Linked DNA regions of Haladaptatus sp. R4. Each later gene encodes a partner of the first gene's protein in a complex. Links are inferred from orthologs where the notes say so. Each region holds a gene or a part of one and is shown in the gene's direction. Other genes may lie near its edges. The genes, in order: A4G99_RS06520 and A4G99_RS13945.

Region 1 (3,113 bases):
ACTGTTCGCAGTGGTGGTCCACCCTGACCTTCGTTCCGAGGACGTTCTCCGTATCCTTCTTCACCGTCGTTCCCATCTTCCCGTTGCACTCAGGGCACACGCCGTCGGCGGCGAGACAGTGGAGGTGGCGCACGCGCTGGTTGAACGCGTCCATGATTTCGTCGCTGGTACGGTCGTTCAGACCGCCCGGTGGGAACGGATAGTTGCCGTGAGCCTTCCCGCAGTCGGGGCAGGCCACCGTCAGCGTCTCCTCCTCGTACGTCGCTCGGAGGTGGGAACCACAGGCGGCGCACGTCTCGTCCAGTTCGATGGGGTCGAGGTGCGGATGTTCGTTGAACGAACCCGCCAGCACCGCGCTCACGACCTTCTTTCCGGCCTGGCGGAAGTCGTAGCCCTCGTCGGTTCGGACGACGAAGTGGTCGGTCAGCTGTTTCAGATGGTAGTTGAACTGGGCGCTGTCGCGCATCCCGACCTCCTTTCGAAGTTCGGAGAAGCCGACTGGTCGTTCCGGGGCCTGCCAAAGCGCCTCTAAAATCGAGAGGCGCGTCTCGTTGGCGATGACCGAGAACGCCTTCGCCGGAGCGAGACAGTCCTCACACTCCTGCAACTCGGTGTCGCTGCTCATGGGGGTAGTTTCGTCGGGTAGCGGATAAAACGTTATGTGAATTACATTTTTGTAACGTCCTTGTCAGGAATGCGCGCGATGCGAGAACAGTAGGTTTATCAGTCGTTCGGGCCGAATCTACGACAAGATTACTTCAGGAGGTCAACGTTGACAGGAACACACAACCAACCGGAGGTGAATATCGGACTCGTCGGCCACGTAGACCACGGAAAGACAACGCTCGTGCAGGCTCTTTCCGGGGAATGGACCGACCAGCACTCCGAGGAGATGAAGCGGGGGATTTCTATCAGACTCGGATACGCGGACGCGACGTTCAGGCAGTGCCCTGGCGTGGACGCACCGGAGTGCTACACGGTCGATGAAACGTGCGACGACGGGAGCGAAAGCGAACCGATTCGAACGGTATCGTTCGTGGACGCGCCCGGCCACGAAACGCTCATGGCGACAATGCTCTCGGGAGCGTCGCTGATGGACGGCGCGGTGCTCGTCGTCTCGGCCACGGAGAACGTTCCGCAGGCCCAGACCGAAGAGCACCTGATGGCGCTCGACATCATCGGCATCGAGAACATCGTCATCGCACAGAACAAGATCGACCTCGTCAGTCCCGACCGCGCGCGACGTAACTACGAACAGATTCAGGAGTTCGTGGAAGGGACGGTCGCGGAGGACGCGCCAGTCGTCCCGATCAGCGCCCAACAGGAGGTCAACATCGACCTGCTGATTCAGGCCATCGAGGAGGAGATCCCGACGCCGGAACAGGACCCGAACGACGACCCACAGATGTACGTCGCTCGCAGTTTCGACATCAACCGTCCCGGCACGACGTGGGACAGTCTCACTGGCGGCGTGCTCGGCGGCAGTCTCGTTCAAGGAAAGCTCAACGCGGGCGACGAACTCGAACTCCGTCCCGGACGCGAAGTGGAAGAAGGCGGCCAGACGCAGTGGGAACCCATCCAGACCGACGTGCGGTCCCTCCAAGCGGGTGGCGAGATGGTGGACGAAGCCACGCCCGGCGGCCTACTCGGCGTCGGAACGGGTCTCGACCCGAGCCTCACCAAGGGTGACGCGCTGGCCGGACAGGTCGCGGGGACCCCCGGCAGTCTCCCGCCGACGTGGGAGCAGTTCACGATGAAAGTCGATCTGCTCGAACGCCTCGTCGGCATGGACGAGCAGAACGTGGACGAAATCAGCACGGGCGAACCGCTCATGCTGACGGTCGGAACGGCGACGACGGTCGGTGCCGTCACCAGCGCGCGCGACGACGAGTGTGAAGTCTCGCTCAAGCGTCCCGTCTGTGCGGCTGAAGGGGCGAAAATCGCCATCAACCGCCGTATCGGCGCACGCTGGCGGCTCATCGGCATCGGAACCCTCACGACCCAGAACTGATGGTTCACACCGTCGTCATGGATACCAGTGCCCTCATGATGCCCGTCGAATGTGGCGTCAGGGTGTTCGACGAACTCGACCGGCTATTGGGCCAGTTCGAGTGTGTCACCCCTCGCGCCGTCGTCACCGAACTCGACGGACTGTCACAGGGCAACGGCAAGGAGGCGACCGCCGCGAGTGTGGGAGCCGATTTGGCGACGCGATGTCGAACCATCGACCACGAGGAATCGTACGCCGACGACGCATTGGTCGAACTCGGACCCGAGTTCGACTTCGTCGTCACGAACGACGCACCCCTTCGTACACGCCTGCTCGACGCTGGCGTATCGGTAATCCATATAAGGGGGAAGAACAAACTCGCAATCACTCAACCATAGCATGTATAAACGGGCCAGATTGAAGGACACGGTCGAAGTACCTCCCCAGTTCCTCGCAGACGTTACGCCGGACCTGGTGAAACGGTTACTACAGGACAAACTCGAAGGACGGATGGACGAGGACGTCGGAAGCGTCGTCAGCGTCACCGAAGTTCACGACATCGGCGAAGGTGCCGTACTGCCGAACCGTCCCGGCGTCTACTACGAAGCGGAGTTCGACGCGCTGACGTTCGACCCGCAGATGCAGGAAGTCGTGGACGGCGAAGTCGTCGAAGTCGTCAACTTCGGGGCGTTCGTCGGTATCGGGCCGGTGGACGGCCTGCTCCACGTCTCCCAGATTTCGGACGAATACCTCGCGTTCGACGAGGAGGGCCAAGCGCTCGCCTCCCGCGAGTCCAACCGCACGCTCGGCGTCGGCGACTCCGTTCGCACGCGTATCGTGACCAAGAGTATCGACGAACGCAACCCGCGTGAAAGCAAGATCGGTCTCACGGCGAAGCAGGTCGGCCTCGGTAAACACGGCTGGCTGAAGGAAGACCGTCAAAAGCGCCACGCGACGACGGAGAGCGAATAACGATGGCGAGCAATCGACTCGCCTGCCGAGACTGCCACGCCGTCGTGGAGCCGGACGAGGAAATCTGTCCCGTCTGTAACTCCACCAGCCTCACCGAGGACTGGAGTGGCTACGTCTCCATCGCCCACCCCGAGGAGAGCGAAATAGGGCG
Region 2 (3,131 bases), on another replicon or contig:
TCTTCCTCCTCTTCTTCGACTTCCTCGTCTTCGGCGTGTAGTTCCTCCAGCGACCCCTTCAGGCTCGGAATCGTGCTCGCCAGTTCGCCGACCTGCTCGCGGGCGTCCTCGATGTCCGAGATGGCGCTCTCGATGGTCTCGATTTCGGCTTCGAGATCGTCGGCGTCCTCGAATGCGTCCGCGCGCTGTCCCATCGCGTACCACTTCTTCGCGTCGTGCAGGTGCTCGGCGGCGTCGCCAACGTCGAGCGCCGACCGAAGCGCGTTGAGCGCCCCGAGCGTGTTCTCGGCGTCGGTCTCCCAGACCGCTTCGACGGGTGGCAGTTCCTCGCGGGCGGCCGCGAGGTTCTCCTCCACGTCTTCCCGCATTTCGTTCGCCGCTTCTCCGAACAGTTCGTCATCGAACGAGGATTGGCTCATGTCACTTGATTAGACGGGATCGCATTTAAAAGATAACCCGAAACCGGAAGTGAAACGCCAGGTTTTACGACGGTCGAAAGCCAGCGGGCGGCCAATTTGGCCGCCCGCTGGCCGTCTCCCTGTAAAACCTGGACCAAAAGCACTCCTCCTTCATTTCGCTGGCTGACTCGCAGTGTGAGTCAGCCAGTTCCATTCAGTCGTCGGCCCGCTCGCTCCTTCGTCGCTCGCGGGCCAACAGGGCGGAAATCGATTTTTCTTCTCACTTCTCCCGAACCGACTCGATTTTCATCAGCGGGTAGCCGTCCTCCATTTCCATCCGGGTCACGACTTCGGTGTCCTCGTGGTCGATGATGATTTCGACTTCGAGGTATTTACCCGTTAATTCAGTATAGCCGTGGTCGATTTCGTCCGCGAGTTTCTCGGTCAGGATGTCCACTTCGACCGATTCGCAGAACGGCTGATTCTCGATGCTCTCCTCGATTGCGCGTTCGAGGCTGTCGGCGCTGTCGGGGCTGACCGGCGTTCCGGCGAACTGGTGATAGAGCGCGCCGAACTTGATTCCCGCTTCGAAACAGGCCGCGTCTCGGGTCGTCGGTTCCATACCTCGGGAGAGGCGTTGGGGGTTAAAGTTCGTGATGACATGGAACACGGAGCACATTTACGTGTTCACCTCTCACCAAAACACATGGATTACAGTTCTGCACTCGACAGAGGCATGGACGCCGTTCCGGAGTTGGAGACGAGCGACGAGCGATTCAGCTATCCGGACCCGGCCGTACAGAAGGACGGGTCGTTCACACGACTGACCAATTTGGACGACATCGCCGACGCGCTTTCGCGTGATGGCGAGCACGTCCATAGTTCCGTTCAGCGCGAACTCGGAACCAGCGGGAAGTACGAGGACGGACAGGCTCGCTACAGCGGGTCCTTCTCGGTATCCGACTTCGAAACCGCGCTGGACGAGTACGTCGAGGAGTTCGTCATCTGTTCGGAGTGTGGCCTTCCGGACACCCGTCTCGTGCGCGAGAACCGCAACCTCATGCTCCGCTGTGACGCCTGTGGTGCGTTCCGTCCCGTCACGAAACGAAGCACGACGAACCGAACCCAACAGCGCGATGCCGTCGAGGAGGGTCGAACCTACGAGGTCAAGATCACCGGCACCGGACGCAAGGGCGACGGCGTCGCCGAACGCGGCAAGTACACGATTTTCGTTCCGGGCGCACAGAAGGGCGACGAGGTGCAGGTGTACATCGAGAACGTCAACGGGAATCTCGCGTTCGCCCGTCTCGCGTAGGAAGATCTATCGCGGCACGAACGGTCCCAGTCTCGCGCCGCAAAATCGCATGGTTCTTATCGAGGTTGTGCCTCTAGCCGACTGAATGGACGATCCCGTTCTGCTCACGGGTTCCGAGGGCCGCGTCGGGACGGCGATTCTCGGCGACCTCGAATCGAAATACGAGTGGCGATTGCTCGACAGGGAACCGCCAGCGGCGGAACCGTCTGACGAGTTTTTCGTCGCCGATATCACCGACTACGATGCCGTTTACGAGGCAGTGGACGGTGCGGGGGCGATTATCCACCTCGCCGGGGACCCCCGTCCGGAAGCGCCGTGGAACAGCGTGCTCGGCAACAACATCGACGGGACACACACCGTCCTCCAAGCGGCGGTGGACGCTGGCGTCGATAAGTTCGTGTTCGCCTCCTCGAACCACGCCGTCGGTGCCTACGAGACGGAGGAGCGTACCCCCGACCTCTATCGGACACACGACGAGTTCCGACTGGACGGCACCGAACTTCCCCGTCCGAGCAACCTCTACGGCGTCAGCAAGGCCGCCGGGGAAACGCTCGGTCGATACTACCACGACGAGTTCGACATCAGCGTGGCCTGTGTCCGAATCGGTAATCTGACCGAAGGCCACCCGCCGATAGATTACGAACGCGGGCAAGCGATGTGGCTTTCCTACCGCGACTGTGCCCACCTGTTCGACTGCTGTCTGTCGGCCGATTACGGCTACGAAATCGTCTACGGCATCTCGGACAACGACCGGAAGTACTACTCCATCGACCGAGCGCGCGAGGTCCTCGGCTACGACCCGCAGGATAACTCCGCACACCACGACTGACGGGGTATCAGTTCGATTTTAACGACACGCTCCCTCAGTGACGACCATGACCGACGACTGGCGCGACCACGACTGGCCGGTACTCGAATCGAAAGCCGAGTACGAAACCGGGTGGTACACCGGCGGCTACGACCTCGTGGAACAACCCGACGGGACGACGAAGAAGTACTACTGGGCCGACCTTCCACCCGCGGTCGTCATCCTCGCAATCGAAGACGGGCAAGTAGTTTTCGTCGAGCAGTACCGCCCCGTCATCGGGGAGACTTGTTTGGAGTGCCCTGCTGGAATCGTGGAGGACGGCGAATCCTACACGGCCGCCGCGGGACGCGAACTCCGCGAGGAAACCGGCTTCGAGGCCGCCGGTCTCTCGTTGCTCGAAACGTTCTGGGTCGCCACGGGTGCGCTTCGCCACGAGCGAGGCATCGTCTTCGCCGAGGGACTGACCCCGACGGAGCGTGATCTGGACGACAACGAATTCCTCTCGGTGCGAACGGTTCCGGTCGAGGATGCGCTGGCCGCCGCCCGCGAGGACCCGGCCAACGACGCGACCATCGAGGCGCTCCTGCTCGCCGAAACGGACGGCCTGCTC

Evidence for each region.
Region 2: the proteins of A4G99_RS06520 (region 1) and A4G99_RS13945 are in contact, whole or in part, in a crystal structure (PDB 2QMU), measured with the Saccharolobus solfataricus proteins. The link is inferred for Haladaptatus sp. R4 from one-to-one orthologs. Residues at the interface, in WP_009988771.1 of Saccharolobus solfataricus: Trp33, Pro65, Glu66, Gln148, Val151, Asp152, Val154, Ser155, Lys156, Ala159, Leu160, Tyr163, Arg164, Lys167, Ile180, Ile181, Pro182, Val183, Ser184, Leu186, His187, Ile189, Asn190, Asp192, Ser193; in WP_231918336.1 of Saccharolobus solfataricus: Met1, Leu2, Arg4, Leu5, Tyr6, Lys8, Leu9, Pro10, Ile106, Lys108, Lys109, Glu110, Lys111.

The regions. Positions count from the first base shown.
Region 1 is NZ_LWHG01000011.1:562,775-565,887, reverse strand. The notes cover bases 101-2,891. They hold A4G99_RS06520 (translation initiation factor IF-2 subunit gamma), read left to right. Parts: upstream 101-772; coding sequence 773-2,011; downstream 2,012-2,891. Other genes in these bases: A4G99_RS06510 (DNA-directed RNA polymerase), read left to right, coding at 2,390-2,891; A4G99_RS06515 (PIN domain-containing protein), read left to right, coding at 2,011-2,388; A4G99_RS06525 (winged helix-turn-helix domain-containing protein), read right to left, coding at 101-625. In the rest of the region: more of A4G99_RS06525, read right to left, coding at 1-100; more of A4G99_RS06510, read left to right, coding at 2,892-2,962; transcription elongation factor subunit Spt4, read left to right, coding at 2,965-3,113. UniProt on the Methanocaldococcus jannaschii protein: eIF-2 functions in the early steps of protein synthesis by forming a ternary complex with GTP and initiator tRNA.
Region 2 is NZ_LWHG01000021.1:853,933-857,063, forward strand. What follows is about bases 100-2,908. They hold A4G99_RS13945 (translation initiation factor IF-2 subunit beta), read left to right. Parts: upstream 100-1,104; coding sequence 1,105-1,713; downstream 1,714-2,908. Other genes in these bases: A4G99_RS13935 (DUF5790 family protein), read right to left, coding at 100-419; A4G99_RS13940 (dihydroneopterin aldolase family protein), read right to left, coding at 679-1,020; azf (NAD-dependent glucose-6-phosphate dehydrogenase Azf), read left to right, coding at 1,799-2,542; A4G99_RS13955 (NUDIX hydrolase), read left to right, coding at 2,589-2,908. Also shown: more of A4G99_RS13935, read right to left, coding at 1-99; more of A4G99_RS13955, read left to right, coding at 2,909-3,131. UniProt on the Methanocaldococcus jannaschii protein: eIF-2 functions in the early steps of protein synthesis by forming a ternary complex with GTP and initiator tRNA.